Regions from separate parts of the Shewanella sp. 30m-14 genome, predicted to be linked through region 1. Evidence: riboswitches for the same ligand, from Rfam matches in the RefSeq annotation. Region 1 holds a riboswitch; the other holds the start of a gene.

The links. A riboswitch is a leader RNA that binds a small molecule or an ion and turns the genes downstream of it on or off. The one in region 1 is predicted to bind cobalamin.
Region 2: linked by a shared signal. The riboswitch ahead of ACVBIU_RS02210 (ABC transporter ATP-binding protein) and the one ahead of ACVBIU_RS12930 (TonB-dependent receptor domain-containing protein) in region 1 are both predicted to bind cobalamin.

Annotation. Positions count from the first base shown of each region.
Region 1 is NZ_JBRILW010000016.1:28,223-36,543, reverse strand. It holds gene ACVBIU_RS12960 (cation:dicarboxylate symporter family transporter) at 1-655, opposite strand, end outside; gene ACVBIU_RS12955 (LysR family transcriptional regulator) at 831-1,733, opposite strand; gene ACVBIU_RS12950 (NADPH-dependent FMN reductase) at 1,929-2,453, shown strand; gene ACVBIU_RS12945 (TonB family protein) at 2,639-3,832, opposite strand; gene ACVBIU_RS12940 (BlaI/MecI/CopY family transcriptional regulator) at 3,829-4,206, opposite strand; gene ACVBIU_RS12935 (hypothetical protein) at 4,553-5,200, shown strand; cobalamin riboswitch at 5,420-5,626, shown strand; gene ACVBIU_RS12930 (TonB-dependent receptor domain-containing protein) at 5,752-7,605, shown strand; gene ACVBIU_RS12925 (arylesterase) at 7,709-8,314, shown strand.
Region 2 is NZ_JBRILW010000002.1:88,406-96,726, forward strand. It holds gene cobO (cob(I)yrinic acid a,c-diamide adenosyltransferase) at 1-435, opposite strand, end outside; gene ACVBIU_RS02185 (cobyric acid synthase) at 602-2,149, opposite strand; gene cobU (bifunctional adenosylcobinamide kinase/adenosylcobinamide-phosphate guanylyltransferase) at 2,258-2,818, opposite strand; gene ACVBIU_RS02195 (adenosylcobinamide-GDP ribazoletransferase) at 2,815-3,594, opposite strand; gene cobT (nicotinate-nucleotide--dimethylbenzimidazole phosphoribosyltransferase) at 3,715-4,743, opposite strand; gene ACVBIU_RS02205 (FecCD family ABC transporter permease) at 4,804-5,868, opposite strand; gene ACVBIU_RS02210 (ABC transporter ATP-binding protein) at 5,861-6,778, opposite strand; cobalamin riboswitch at 6,981-7,135, opposite strand; gene ACVBIU_RS02215 (histidine phosphatase family protein) at 7,421-8,053, opposite strand.

The DNA.
Region 1 (8,321 bases):
AAAATGTGAGTAGCAAACACAGCACAAAGTAGCTGATAAGGTAAACCTGCATACTGGCAAACTCATCGACTCCCATGGTGCCTGCTGCCGAGGCCGACATAGCAAAAATACCGATAGGTAGAATTTTCACTAGACCTTGAGTAATGCGCGAAAAAATTTCTGAGCTGGTATGCATAAAGGTCAGTATTTGCTGTTTATGCTCGCCTTGCATGCCGATAAGCGCAAGCCCCATAGCGATGCTAAATACCACCATGGCAGGTACATAACCATCAGCCATGGACTCAAAGGGGTTAGAGGGAATATACAGCTTGAAATAATCGATTGGTGTAACAGGTTCAATGCTGCTGGTACTAAAGAAGGAGGCCGATTCGATAACAGGGAAAGACAGCGGCATTAAAGCAATCATTACAATCGCTAATAGCCAAAGCAGCAACATGATAAGACCGGCGCGGCTAAAAATAAGTTTGGCTGTATTTTTTTGCAGTTTACCAATACCGCCAACGAGTGACACAACGATATAGGGCAGTACCGTCATCTGCATCAGCAAGATCACCCCTGTGCCTATGGTCGCCATCCAAGCGATGGATTCCCCGAAAAACAGCCCCACGGCAAAACCAACAAACATGGCCACTAACATCTGGGTTGAGCTGGACATTGCAAGAGCTTTCTTTAGCACGCACATCACCTAAGTAGTTTGAGATCCCAGTGGAAAGATTTTTAGCACAGTTAAAAAGAAGCGTTAACTGTGACTGGGAAATGTTATTTATTATAAGTTCGGTATTGGTTTACTTTAAAGCAATAAATTTAAAACTTGGGTATAAAGGTTAACATTAGCAGCGGGTTAAGTGTTTAGCCGCTAAGTCGATAAATGCCCTGACTTTAGGCGATAAGTGTTTACGGCTCGGGTAAACGACAAAAACATCGATATCGGAATTAGGAAAGTGTTCAAATAAAATCTCTAGCTGATCACTTTCAAGCGCATCTCGCATATAGAAACTCGGTAAACGAGTGATGCCATGACCCGCCAGTGCCATATCCAGCTGCATATCACCATTGTTGCAGAGTATTTTTGGGCGAATATCAACGACAAAATGTTTGCCGTCATGATCAATATAATCCCAGCGGCTTGGCTGCTTATGATTGGAGTAGCAGATGCCGTAGTGTGTTTCTAATTCTCTGGGATGGTGGGGTTTTCCGTGGCGTGAAATATACGCTTTCGACGCCACAGTGTAGGCTTTGCAGCTATAAAGTTTGCGGCAAATAAGGCTCGACTCTTCAAGGTGTGCTGATGCTCTAATGGCTAAATCATAACCGTCGGCAATCACATCGGTGCGTTTATCGCTTAAATCTAAGTCTAAACTTACATTGGGGTATCGCTGCAGGTATTCAGAAATAATGGGCTTAAGGTAGTTTTGCGCAAAGCCGACCGGGCAACTTAATTTAAGTACACCGCGGGGGCTGACATCATGTTGAGTGACCAAGCCCACCGCCTGTTCGGCATCAATTATTAACTGTAAGCACTGCTGATAGTAAGCCTCTCCCTCGGGTGTTAAGCCGATAGAGCGGGTGGTTCTATTGAGTAGCCTGACCCCAAGTCGAGCTTCAAGCTTATTGACCTCTTTACTCACATAAGAGGTAGAGTGACCTAAAGCCTCTGCCGCGGCTGAGAAGCCAGCACTTTTTACGACTTGGACAAATATTACAATTCCATCAAATAGTTTATTTATAGTCATATCCCCCCTTAATTAAAAGCCATATGGAAATAGTAAATATCTTTTGAGGCTATTAATCTTTATTTGTCATCAATATACACTGCTCTACATCGAGTTGTCGTTCTAAACTTAACCTTTGCTTAATTGTGAGCACGGTACTTGAACCCAACGCAATTTGCAGAGTTAACTGCAGTCACTGAATATGAGAGTCCTATTATGAAACTATTAGCCTTTGCAGCTAGCAGCAGCACTAAGTCAATCAACAAGCAACTTGCAACCTATGCAGCATCATTAGTGCAGGGAGCTGAGGTTGAAATTCTTGATATTAACGATTATGAGATGCCACTTTTTAGTCAGGACCGAGAAGAAGAGCTTGGTCACCCAGAGCTGGCGCAGCAGTTTTTTGCCAAGATTGGTGAAGCCGATGCCATTATTATCTCTTTTGCTGAGCATAATGGTTCATACACTGCCGCTTATAAAAACCTGTTTGACTGGACATCACGTATCGACATGAAAGTGTTTCAAAACAAGCCAATGCTATTACTTGCTACCTCTCCTGGGCCGGGCGGTGCATCAAGCGTATTAGCTGCAGCTTCAGGATCTGCGCCATACTTTGCTGCAGATGTCAGGGCAACGCTCTCAGTGCCAAGCTTTTTTGATAACTTCGATATGGAAACGCAAGTGTTGAGAAATCCTGAGCTTGTAGCGGCGTTGAAAGAAGCGGTCGTTTTATTGAAATAAGTTAAAGTTTAAATAAGCTAAGGTTTAAATAAACAAGGGTTGAGGTGTGACCTATTGATATCATTATTTTTTAACCGATAAAAGCGCCAGCTGCTGGCGCTTTTATCGGTTTAGCTATTTTTTATCACATCACATGTATATCGCGAGATTCTTTATCAGAGCTCGTTTAAGTGATAACCGCTTGTTTAAGGCGTAACTTTGATGCGCTCAACGTCAGTCGCTGGTGGATCAATCATAAAGTCGAGCTGTACCTTTGCCTGTTTAAGGCCTTTACTGCTTTCACTGTACTGCCACTGCTTAAGTGCAGTTGTCGCAGAGCTATCAAATACCCCTTCAGGTGATGATTTAACAACGCTGACATTGCTAACCGCACCACTTGGGCTGATATCAAACTGTAAGACAACAAAACCACTTTGGTGAGCGTTAGCAGCTTCAATAGGATACTTAGGCTCGATACGGATTGTTGGGTGAACAGCGTCATGGTTGTGATCGCCGGCCTGCACCTGCTGATTGAGCAGCAAGCCACTGATCCCTAATGCGATAGTCAAACCGATAATGGCAAAACCGCTCTGACCTTGTTGAAATGTCTTCATTTGCATAATACGCTCCTTGAGTATGTTTTTATTTCCATAATGTGTGTGTAGCAGGCCGTGATGAGCTTGCTGGGAGTAGGCTAACAGCACTTGGCTATAGCAGATCTTTTGTTGTTTATTCAATGATTGAGTGACAAAGGCGTCACAGGCTAACTCTTGATCATCTCTAAAGCGTCGATAAGCGAGCCAACAAATAGGATTAAACCAGAACAGGCTGAGTGCGCTGTAGGCCAATAAATTACTGAGCAGATCTCGGCGCTGGTGGTGGTATTGCTCATGGGCGATAATCGATTGCTGCTCATCGGCGTTAAGCTGAATAAAATTAGAGGGCAGTATGATTTTCGGGTTAATGACCCCGACGAGCATAGGTGATTGCACACCGGGGTGGCTATAGGTCGGTAAGTTGGCGCCAGTGTGATGGACTCTAGTCGCAGTGCTTAATATGCGAGTTAAAGCAATCGCTTGTAGGCTGAGCAGAGTCACCATAGCCGCAATGCCAACTAACCATATCGACAGCGCAATCTTGGCGTAATCGCTGGTTTGAACTGTAGCCATAGCTTTGCTAGCGATAACGCTATAGTGAGCGAATTGTTCTGCCTGGGCTGCAGCAAGAGTGTTGGGCATGCTTGCGATTAACGCAGAGCTTATCAGCAAAGCGGGAACTGCTAACCATAGCTGGTAGGTTTTACGTGCCCCCAATCGCTGCTGTAAAAAGCGGTGGCTTATGAGTAAACCACCGCAAACAAGAGTAAGTAACAGGGTTTGCTGTGCCATCCATAGCATCATGATTTGTTGTCCTTTTGCCAGGTATCAATCAGTTGTTGTAATTCGGCCACGTCTTCGGCGCTGAGCTTGTTTTGCTTGGCAAAACCGGCCACTAAGGGAGCGACGCGACCAGAGAATAAGCGCTCGATGAAAGACTCACTCTCTTTAAGCTGGTATTCACTCTGTTCGATGAGCGGGAAGTAAAGATATGAGCGGCCCTGCTTGTCAAAGCCAATGGCTTGTTTTTTTACTAGGCGGTTAAGTAGCGTCTTGACCGTTTTTTCGTGCCAGTCATTGCTGCGAGATAATTCACTGATGACATCGTTAGCACTCATTGGCGATGATTGCCAAAGGATATTGAGCACACACAGCTCGGCATTACTGATTTCTTTCATAGTAAAACCTCTTTCATAGTAAAACCTTTTTCATAGTTGCTCTCTTTCAAAGTCGGCCTCTTTCAAAGTCATCCTTTGCTGAATGTTCTTTACGATTACAGCTGTAATGTATATTTAAGATTACAAATGTAATTGTATTGTGCAAGTACTTTTTGGTGTTTTTTTGATCTAGATTAGCTGTCGGTATATAAGCTGTTGTTAAATATAGAAGGGCGGAGGTGATAGCCATTGAAGATGACTGTGCATTTATGCGGATTCAATTTAATGACTTTTTAAGTACCACTTTGACAGATGCACAGATAGAATATCTGTTCATAAAAGTACCCCCAACAAGGATTGTAAAGGTATGACGTCATTATCTCCGCGCATGGCAGCAGGCCTGTTATGTGTAATATTTCTAGCTTTTCCATCATACGGTTTAAGTGATGAAGCGGTTACAGCGCACGTCGATAAAACTCCCAAGCAACTAGCGATTTTTAGTCAAACATTTAATTTTAGTTTGCCGTTAGACTGGAAACTCGCTTATTCAAATCAACAAGAGACGATGTTCTCTGCTGAGTTTGTTCCCGCTTCTCAAGCGTTACAAACCTGGTCATCTATGCTGTGTGTGCAAGGGTTTAAAGGGATCGCTGAAGATGTGAGCCCACAAAAATTTTTAGAGACTATGGCAGAGGTATACTTCGACAGTTGCCAAGGGGAAACGGTGTTTGAAACCTTGCAAAGTGAGCCACTCAACGGCCATGAAACAGCAAGCGCGATTATCGGCTGCACTAAGATGCCCAACTCTCATATTAAGTCGGTAGCAGGTATTGCTTATGATGAGGTGCAAACTCTAGGAGAGATTGGCCATTACACCGCTATCAGGGGGAAACTGGATCTGTATTTAATTCATAAATCGATTCGTGGTGACGCATTTAGCAAAGAAAATCCTCCCATCAAAGCGCAAAATCAGCAAGAGTTTTTATCTAGTATTACCCCTCTGAGCTTGTATTAAAGGCTTGTATTAAAGGCTTGGTAGGCTCAATGTGATAATTATATGTTGCTGATATTAATGTGAAACATTAGATCGCTAAGTACAAGGTGAATATTCCTCGGCTTAAATACGGGTTTTAAGTGGTGTTAAGTTAGACATTTAACCGTATAGACGTCTATAATGCGCCGCACTCTTGATAGTGATATTTGTTCACTTTTGAGTAACAAAAACTTATAACGATATTTAGTCAACTTTATTGGTGCCTCAGGTTACGGCTGTAACTTAGGGATAATCGGGAAGTCAGTTAAATTCTGACACTGCCCCCGCAACGGTGAATGGTGAGAGACAAGTGCGCCTTAATGGATAGGTGTTGAAAGCTTGTATTCGGGTATTAATACGTTAATACAGAACCTAAGTCCGGAGACCGGCCAGCAAAGTGATTTCGATGATTTCGGCGGGCAGATCTCGAAATGCGGCAATTAAACGAACCAATAAACGAGTGATTTTTTTCATTTATGGGTCGTGTCACCGTGACGTATTTGCCCCGTTTTCCTTTAGGAGTAAAAAGGTAAATGGGAACACAACCATCAAAAATCGCACTACTAGTCAGTAGTCTTGTTAGCTTATCAGCCTTTTCAGTTTCGGCCGAAGAAGTCGCATCTCACTTAGCAAATGTTGATGAAACGATTACCGTAACCGGTTCTCGTTTTGATAGAAGCGCCGATCAGCAGCTAACCGTCATTAATACCATTGAACGTGAAGAGATAGCGCGTCTTAATCCAAAGTCTGTGGCTGACGTATTAGAAACACTTCCGGGTGTTAGTGTATCGCGCAATGGCGGTGCGGGTCAGGCAACATCTGTCAGTATTCGCGGCAGTAACTCCAACCATGTATTAGTCCTAATCGATGGCGTTAAAGTCGGCTCTGCCACATTAGGTACAGTTAGCTTTAACAGTTTATCACCTGAAAATATTGAGCGAATCGAAGTCCTAAAAGGACCTCGAGCGTCTGTGTGGGGCAGTGATGCTATTGGCGGCGTCATTCAGATTTTTACTCGCCAACTCAAGGGCGGTGAATGGTTTGCGGGTGCTGAATATGGCAGCAATGAATATATTCGCGGCTCATTTGGCGCAGGTATGACCCATGGCGATGGTAGTACAACACTGAGCGTTAACCATGAGCAATCAGAAGGTTATGATGTATATAACGGCGCAGAGGTTGAAAATGATGATGATGGTTATAAGCGCAACGCGCTTTCAGTAAACGGCTCTCAGCAAATTAATCAAAACTGGCAAGCACTTTGGACCGGACAATACGATAAAGGTAACACTCAGTACGACGATATCTATGCCTCAGGTTCGGCAGATGAGTCAGACTATGAGAATTACTTTTGGGATCTTGCTACGCAATACAGTAATGACCGATTTACCAGCAAATTAGCCTTAAGCCAGTCTCGCGATTCAAACGAGAACTTTCGGGGTAACGATATCAGTGTGCCAATATCTGAGTTTGAAACCAAACGCGATCAGGTCAATTGGAGTAACCAATACCTAGCGGCAAGCGACTTGACCCTGACGGGCGGTGTCGATTGGTCAAATGAGTCTGTTAAGGGCGATTATGCCCAAGATGAGCGAGATATCTTAGGTGTCTACGCCTTAGTGCAAAAGCAGTGGAGCAATATACTGGCTGAAGTTGCGGTGCGTTATGATGATGTGGAAAATATCGACAGCGAAGTTTCATATAACGCTAGTCTCGCATATCAGTTTAATGCTCAATGGAGTTTGGCCGCGACAACGGGTACGGCCTTTAAAGTGCCAACCTTTAACGACCTGTACTGGCCAGGTTCTGGTAACGCAGAGTTGCTCTCAGAAACCGCTGAGAGTTACGATCTAACGCTGCATTTTAATGCTAAAGATGTGCGTGCTTATATCAGTGTATTTAAAAATACTATCGATAATCTGATTGCTTGGGCCCCAACGGGTGAGAAAGACGATTATGGTTGGGATATCTGGAAGCCTGCGAATATCAATGAAGCTGAGATCAGCGGTATCGAACTGTCTGCTAATTTCCAGTTATTGAGCCTTGAGCACCAACTGGGTTATACCTATCTGGATGCTGAGAATAAACAAACAGGTGAGCAGCTTGTTGGCCGTAGCGAGAATGAGTTTAACTATATGCTGAGCTATAGCTGGCAACGTTTTGATCTCTTGGCTAACTACCATTATCAAGGTAAGCGTTATGCTGGTTATGATGCGTTTTTGGATGCCTATCATAAAGTTGATTTAAGTGTGGGTTATCAGCTCGATGATGCTTGGAGCTTACGTTTAAAAGCGAACAACATCTTTGACGCAGAGATTATCTCCGCTCAAAACTACTTTAGCCCTGGTAGAGAGCTATTTTTGAGTGTTAGCTATCAAGCATTCTAGTTTTTTGTGACATATTTAAAATGATATGCGTACTTAAGTCAGACCTTGTGTCTGGCTTTTTTTATGTTATTTTTTGGCTACAGTCTCAAGTTAAAAGTTATTGATGAAACCATTATTTAAGCGTCGCCCTATTGTCCTATTGCTCGTTAGTTGCGCACTGCTGTTATTGCAAGCTTGCTCTGGGGCGAGTATTCCGCCCTTATCAGATAATGCACGGATATTAGCTTTTGGCGATAGCCTTACCTATGGCGTTGGCGCGTCGAAGGGCCAAGACTACCCTAGCCAGCTTGCTTCTCTTAGTGGTTTTGAGGTGATTAATGCGGGCGTATCGGGCGAGACAACAACGGGTGGTGCAGCACGTTTAGCTTCGTTATTAGATAAGTATTCACCAGAGCTATTAATCTTGTTAGAGGGCGGTAATGACTTCTTAAGAAACCATGCTATCACGACGACTAAATCTAATTTGGCCGCCATGATAGAGATGGCCCAGTCGAAACAGATCCCAGTTTTACTGGTTGCGGTGCCACAAAAGAGCCTATTTTTATCGGCGTCACCGATTTATGAGGAGCTTGCAGAGCAATATGAGTTGGTTTTAGTCGACGATGCGTTAAGTCGCTTATTGAAAAGTCCGAGTAAAAAATCGGATGCGGTACATTTAAATGACGCAGGCTATTTTGACCTTGCCAAAGCGATTTATCAGGCTATATAACAAAGGC
Region 2 (8,321 bases), on a different contig from region 1:
TGCGGTGTCTTTTTCTCTGTCTTGAGTTTCCCAGGTAAAACCGGTGCCCATCACATGAAAATCGACGCCTGCACCTTCGAGCAAGGTGCGTTCACCACAATCCCAGTTACCTTTAATAAACTGCACTACGGCAGCTTTCTTACCATGACCGACTGCGCGAGCGACAGTGCCAAAACCTGAAGTGGATTTGCCTTTGCCATTACCGGTTAGCACTAACAGAATGCCTTTCTCTTCTTGGGCGCGCGCGATCTTGGCATCCACGCCTTCTTTGATCCGTTGTTGACGCGCTTTATGACGCTTTGCCTTGTTCTCGACGGCGGTTACGTTTTCGGCTTCATTTTCATTTGCACTATTTTCATTGGCACTATTTTCATTGGCACTATTTTCATTGGCACTATTTTCATTGGCACTATTATTAACGTTAGCGTCTGTCATGTTACGTCCCTATTTTGACTTAATTTGGCTGCATCCCAGTACTGGCGAGGATTTCAGCAAATGAATTATGATGAATGCTCATAAGAATTTAATTGTTTAGTAAGCACTCAACTATCGTTTGACTTTTACACAAATCTACTATTTTTTAGTCAAGCACAGCTATTTTTCACTCTACTGCCTGCCAGATCTGATTAAGCCGACCGAGATCTAAATGCTGCTCTAACACATCTGCGAGCCGCTCTAGTTGCTGTTCACGCACTTGATTCACATCGATGACCTCTGCCTGCTCCATACCCGCCCATTTAAGGAGCAACTGACACGCCTGTGGCGAATCAAATAATCCGTGCAGATAAGTCCCCATAATTTGGCCATCACTGGATAACATGCCCTCGGCATGGCTCACGCACTTGTTTGCTTCTGTTTGATCAACAGAGGATTCCTCTGTTTTTGGCATGAGTGCTAGCGGCTGAGTTAATGGCAGTAGCGATCGTGAGCGGCCACAATGAATTTCATAGCCCTGTACCCTAGCCGTTTCACCGAGCAAAGATAAACTCCCCTCAACTTGCTGCAATACTTTGTTGGCTGTCAGCTCAGTGACTAATGGCAATAAACCTAAGCCCTCGCTGCAGCCCGCATTATCTTCGATCCCTGCAGGATCGTCGATCGCCTGCCCTAAGATCTGGTAACCACCGCAGATCCCTAACACCTTGCCACCATAGCGTAAGTGTTTATCTATCGCTGTGTCCCAACCCTGCTCACGGATAAACTCAAGATCGGCGCGCACGTTTTTACTGCCCGGAATAATGATTAAATCCGCAGCTGGGAGTGATTGCAGGCTGTTATGTCTGCTCGCTTCAGCTTGGGTCTGCAACGACACATAGTTGAAATCGATCTGCGGATTAAGCCTTAACGGATCAAAATCGGTGTGGTTACTAATGCGCGGTAATACTAAGACTAATACTTTAAGCTTAGTTTCGCAGCTCTTTACGGGCGCAGCAATGAGTGCATCTTCGGCGTCGAGGTGCAGGTCGTGTAAGTAGGGTAAGACCCCAAGCACAGGTTTGTTAGTGTAGCTTTCTAACCAGTCTAGGCCGTCTTGCAACAGGCTAACATCACCACGAAAACGGTTGATCACAAAGCCCTTAACCCGCGCTTGCTCTGATTCACTCAGTAGCGCCAAAGTGCCAACCAAATGGGCAAATACGCCGCCTTTATCGATATCGGCGATGATAATGACTGGGCAGTCGACCTCTTCCGCAAAGCCCATATTAGCAATGTCGCCTTCACGCAGATTGATCTCTGCAGGGCTGCCCGCTCCTTCTACCAATAGCATGTCGTATTGAGATGTTAAACGCTGATAAGACTCAAGCACTGCCGCCATGGCCTTAACTCGATAACCCTCGGCATTTTTACCAAAGTAATCTTCAGCTTCCATCTGCATCAAGGCTTTACCGTGCACGATGACTTGCGAGCCAGTATCTGAACTGGGTTTTAATAAAATAGGATTAAAGTCAATTTGCGGTTCAAGCAGACAAGCCACAGCTTGTAGTGCCTGCGCACGACCAATCTCACCACCATCTATTGTGACCGCGCTATTAAGTGCCATGTTTTGCGGCTTAAACGGCGCAACCTTCACACCTTGTCTAACAAACATTCTACACAGGCCGGCCACTAAAGTGCTCTTACCTGCATCGGATGTGGTGCCCTGTATCATCAGCACTTTGGCTTTATTTTTATCTAACTGTGTCTTATCTAACTGAGTCTTATCTAGCTCAGCCTTATATAACTCAGTGTTATTTATTGTTGCCATGAGATTGTTTTTTTAACCTTTCAAATTAAGCGGTAAGCCTGCTGTCACCAAAGTCACCTTGTCTGCAACCGCAGCAATATCTTGATGCAGCCAGCCCGCTTCATCCACAAAACGGCGGTTGATTTCGCCGAGCGGCACGATGCCGCAACCCACTTCGTTACTGACTAACACCACACTGCCCGGCAGCTCAGCTAAAGTGTGTAAAAATGCCGCCTTCACCTGTTGCCAGTCGTCCCTAGGCTTTAATAAATGATTGGTCAACCATAAGGTTAAACAGTCCACTAAGATGATGCTATTTTCAGATGCATGCTCCTTTAAGCCAGCACTTAACTTGAGGGGACATTCGATAGTGCGCCATGGAATGGTATCTGACTCACGCTGAGTTTGATGATGAGAAATACGCTCATCCATTTCATTATCAAGCGCTTGCGCCGTTGCAAAATAAAAGCACTCAAACCTCTGCAGCTCAGTTTGTCTGCTTTGTGCAGTGTGTTCAGTTAACCGCTTAAGTACTTGTGACTCGGCATACCCGCTTTTACCACTGCGAGCTCCGCCTAATACCAGATGGATCACCAGCTAACTCCTAGAATAAGTAACAATAGATAACAAGCCAGTTCACTACCTTGCTGCGCTGCGCCTAAAGTATCGCCGGTATAGCCGCCGATCTGCTTTCTAAATAACCTGACAAAACCGTAACGCACGAACAAAAGCCCGGCTATCAATACAAGTGCTGGTAGCAAGCCAACTAACAGCAGTGCCAATACGCCAGTTGCTAACAATATCGATAGCTCATTAATCCCTTGCTGCTGAGCCAGAGGTTTACTCTTACTGGTATCAGAATCACTGACATATTCTTCAGAAAAGATAAAACTCGCAGCCACCACACGGCTTAAACAGTGGCCCAGAATGAATGCCAGACTCACAGAGCTCGGGTCAAATAGCGCGAGTTCTGTAAGCAGTTGCCATTTGAGCAGCAGCGCCAATACCAAAGCCAGCGCGCCATAACTCCCCAGCCGCGAGTCTTTCATGATGTTAAGTTTGGCTTCTACCGTCCAGCCACCACCTAATCCGTCTGCGGTATCGGCAAGCCCATCTTCATGAAAGCCCCCTGTCACTATCACGCTAGTTATCATGGCAAACACAATCGCAACAGATGGCGATACCCAGTGCAGCATTAAGCTATAAACCAGCGCACTAATTACGCCCACCAGCAGACCTACCAAGCCGAAGTACCGACTGGCTTTATTTAGCTTATCTGCGTCAACCTCAATCCATTTCGGCATCGGAATACGCGTAAAAAAGCCCATCGCAATAAAAAATAGATTCAGCTGTTTTTGCCAAGCTTGCATGTAAATCTCCGATTTCAGGTCCTAGGTCCTAGGTCCTAGGTCCTACAAAAGAGGCTAACTGTAACGCCCTAGTACCTAGCTTTTTCTTTTCCTAGAACCTAGCCCCTTCTTTTCTAAAAACTAAATCTCTATGCCGGCATCTTCAAAGCTGGCCATTTCGTTATAGAAGTTGGTCGCCGCTTGAATAAGCGGTAACCCTAATGCCGCGCCCGTTCCTTCACCGAGCTTCATGCCGAGCTTCAATAGAGGCTTAGCTTGCAGAAACTCCAGCATTAAAAAGTGACCCTTCTCATCTGACTGATGGGCAAAAATCATGTAGTCACGCACGTTGGGATTAATCTTTACCGCAACGAGCGCCGCAGCACTGGCAATAAAGCCATCAACAACGACAAGCATGTTACGCTCTGCAGCAGCTAGCATGGCGCCAGTCATCTGCACAATTTCAAAGCCGCCAATACAGGCAAGCAATTGCATGGGATCGTTAAGCTCACTGTGGTGCACAAGCAGTGCTTGCTCGACTAACATCTTCTTACGCTTAAAGGTCGCCGCGTCGATCCCTGTACCTCGGCCGACACAATCTTCAGCCTTCATGCCTGTTAGTGCCGCCATAATCGCAGCAGCAGACGAGGTATTACCTATGCCCATCTCACCAAGCGCTATCAAATTACAACCATTTTGATGGTGGAACTCGACTCGCTCTGTCGCCATCTTAAAGCCTTGCTTAACCGCACCGAGCGTCATCGCCGCGCGCTTATGAATAGGGCCAGTACCTGAGCCTAAACGTTGGTTAATCACACCCTCTAGGTTTTCAATCGGCTTTAAGATCCCGCAATCAATTACCTCTAAGTCAAAACCCACCTGGCGAGTAAACACGTTAATTGCCGCGCCGCCTTGCATAAAGTTAATCACCATTTGCGTGGTGACTTCACTGGGCGCAATTGACACGCCCGATTCAGCAATACCATGGTCTGCAGCAAACACCATCATCTTAGGGTGCTTAATCTGCGGCTTATCTTTACCTAACACGCGAGCAATCTGCAGCGCTAAGGCTTCTAAGTCACCAAGCGCACCGAGTGGCTTAGTTTTGGTGTCTATTTTGTGTTGGATCTCAGCATCAAACTCAACATTTACTGGTGCGATATTAAACATCTCAGGTTCCCCTTAACCACTTAATAAGGATAATTATCTTGCGTCGCAAACTGACGTAAACTAAAAGCGTTTAGCGCTGCGGCCGCCCAAAATAAATAGAAAAAAGATACTGCCCATCACCGAGGTTATGATCCCCACTGGCAGCTCTTGATAACTCAATAAGGTTCGCGCTAATACATCCACCCAAACCATAAATAATCCACCGACTAACGCTGTTAACAGCAATGGGAATCGCCCCGGAAACAGTAAACGCACGGTATGCGGTACCATGAGGCCAATAAAGCCAATGCCACCGCAATTAGCCACTAAAATAGCAGTGATTAGCGAACAGATAAGCAGCATAGATAAACGTAAGCGACCCACATTGATCCCTAAAGTATGAGCCGTTTCATCACCCGCCCGCATAGCGACAATTTGACGCTTATTCAACAAGATAACCAGCAATGAAATCAGCACGACTAAAGCTGGCAGCCACAAGCCTTGCCAGCTGGCTTTAGCAAAGCTGCCTAAGGTCCAAAACAGTACCGATGCAGCAGCTTGTGGACTGGAAAAGTACAACATCAAACTGGCGAGTGCGCCAAACATAAACGAGGTTGCCACGCCAGAAAGCAACATGCGCTCAACCTGGGTGCTTAGGTTACGGCCACATAAGCTCAATACCAGCAATACCGATAAGCTGGCACCGATAAATGCGCCAACCGGCAGACTGAGCCAAAGCATACTTTGGCTAAAGAGGGTTAACGCCACTACAGCGCCAAAAGAGGCACCCGATGAGATCCCAAATAGATAAGGATCTGCCAGCGGATTTCGCGTCACAGTTTGCAGCACACTGCCCGCTATCGACAGTCCAGCCCCAGCAATAAATGCTAATAAGACTCGCGGTAAACGTAGCTCCCAAATAATGCGTTCTTTTACGCCAACAGGATCGCCGATACTAAACAGCTTGTGGCTAAACACATTTAGCACATCTAAGGTACTAATACTGGCAGCACCAAAACTGGTGGCAGCAAATGGGGTGATTAGCGCCACCAAAGTGAGTATAAGCAGAACGAGATGCTCAGTTCGGCGACGACAATTAATGGCTAACGGCAGACTCGCGATTGAGGCCTTACTCACCTTAAACATCTGTACCTCTCGCTTTTATTTGAACGAAAGCTTCAGCTTGAACTGACGCCTTTATATCCGCGGCGGTTTTCTCACCACTTGCCGACACGCCCTCGTAACCATAGAAATAACAGATAAGCGGATTACCATGCTGAGGATGAGGCTTGATTTCACAGCACACATCAAACACTTCAGCGATGCGCTGCTCAGTGAGTACCATCTTAGGTGAACCATTGGCTATAGCACGGCCCTTATCAAGCAGGAGGAGTTCATCACAAAGTGCACTGGCAAGGTTAAGATCATGAATAGAGGTGATAACGGTGATATTGAGACTGCGCAGTAGCTCTAAGGTTTGGATCTGATAACGAATATCTAAGTGATTTGTCGGCTCATCGAGAATAAGTAGTTTAGGGCGCTGCACAATGGCGCGAGCAATCAAGGCACGCTGCTTTTCACCGCCCGATAAGCTCTCATAGGCTTGATTGGCTTTATCTTCAAGACCTACTTTTTCAAGTGCTTGTGCGATCACAACGCGATCGCTGCGGCTAGTAAAATCAAAGGCACTTTTATGAGGCGTTAAACCTAGGCCGATAAGTTGCGCAGTGGTCATCTCGAAATGATGGGGGGTGTCTTGCAGTACCACGGCGATTTGCTGGGCAAAAGCTTTAGCCGATAGCGCGCTAATATCTTGCCCAAACAAGTTAATACAACCCGTTGTTGGCTTAATGAAGCGATATAAGCAGCGCAGTAGACTGGATTTCCCTGCGCCGTTAGGCCCTATAATGCCCAGCATCTTACCTTCAGCTAAGCTAAAGTCGATTGCCGACAAAATGGCTTTACCATCCAGTTGCCAGCCTAAGTCGTTAACAGACAGCACTGTTTGGGTTTTAGCTTCAGCGTGAATCTGCTGCTTTAATTGCGAATTAGCCATTGCAGCCATTTACCCATTGTTTGAAAAAACGGGCATCGAATAAGCAAGCATCATATAAACAGGCCTTTAGCAAGCCTCGATCTAGATCTAGGTCTAACAACCAAGCATGGAACTTCATTTTATTGTCTCCCTCGAGTCGCCCGCACGAGTTTATGTGTATATGGATACACTTTTAATTACAACACGTACTGAGTCATACGTACTGAACAACATAAGCTAGGCAGGTATCTGACTTGGAAGCACAGCCCTATGGCTAACCTTCCCTACAGTTGCGGGTACAGTCCGGACTAAGCGGCGAATAACTGCCAGCCTCCGGTTCCCTTTATGCGATTAAGCACCTAGCTTTCATTTTGTTTGACTTATTATTAGCTTAGTCGCGCTGATACTAACGAGACTATCCCAGCGACAATCCCCGTGAGTATTAAGCACTAACCTTAATGCAGACAGTAGCACTCAAGTAAGATAACGCCGCAGTTTAGCATCATACCAGCAAGGCTGATATCACCTTTGTTTTATAAATAAAACCAAGATTGACGGGCTAAAGCCCGACCTACGATAAAAAGGTTCTAGGTTCTAGGCTCTAGGCTCTAGGTCCTAGGTCCTAGGTTCTAGGTCCTAGGTTCTAGGTCCTTCTTTAAACTTCTACCGCCAATTTAGGGTCATGAACTGCTTATTATCATTGTGCAGCACATCAATCACTACCGTGGCCGCGTAAGGCAATTTAAGCGAGGTGTAAAAACCCGCACACTGACTGACGTCCAGAGCTTTACTCATTAAATGACGTATTACGCCACCGTGAGTCACCACTAATACCGTCTTTCCTTGATGCAGCTCAAGCATCGCCTGCCAGGCTTTATCGATACGCGCCTCAAAATCTTGCATAGACTCGCCATGAGGCGGCGATAACAACCAAGGGTTTTTCCAGTAGTGATCAAGCGCTGAGCCACAAGTTTGATAAAGCGCGTCGAAGGTTTGTCCGTCCCAATCGCCGAAGTTCAGCTCTTTAAAACCTGCTTCAATAGAAAAGTCTAAATCATGCTCACGAGCCAATTGCTCTGCGATGTTGGCGCAGCGCTGAAGCGGTGAACTAATCACACTATTAACAGTAAAACCAACGGTAAAATCGACTGACAAATCGGTTAAGCATAAGGCGGAAAATGCCTTTTTCATCTGCAACTGACCAAGCTCAGTTAACGCAACATCAACTTGGCCGCGTAAAATATTGCCACCATCGCATTCGCCGTGCCGAAGTAAAATCACCTTAGTGGTTTGCATTATACCTGTTGACCTTCATTATTTATCAGCAACTTAGTTAAAATTCATTGGCTTTTAATGCTGAAAAAGTATCATGCTTTAGCACTTGCACTTTTTATCGCCTCTCACGTATTATGGACGTCTATACGTATAAATGTCCAAACAAAATAAAAGGTCACTAATAATAAACGACCTTAACTGAAAATAACGGACATGATTTACACCAGATCTAGGTAAGTTAAGTATTCAGAGACTTATTTTGCTTGGTATTACAAGAATAACGATTTGC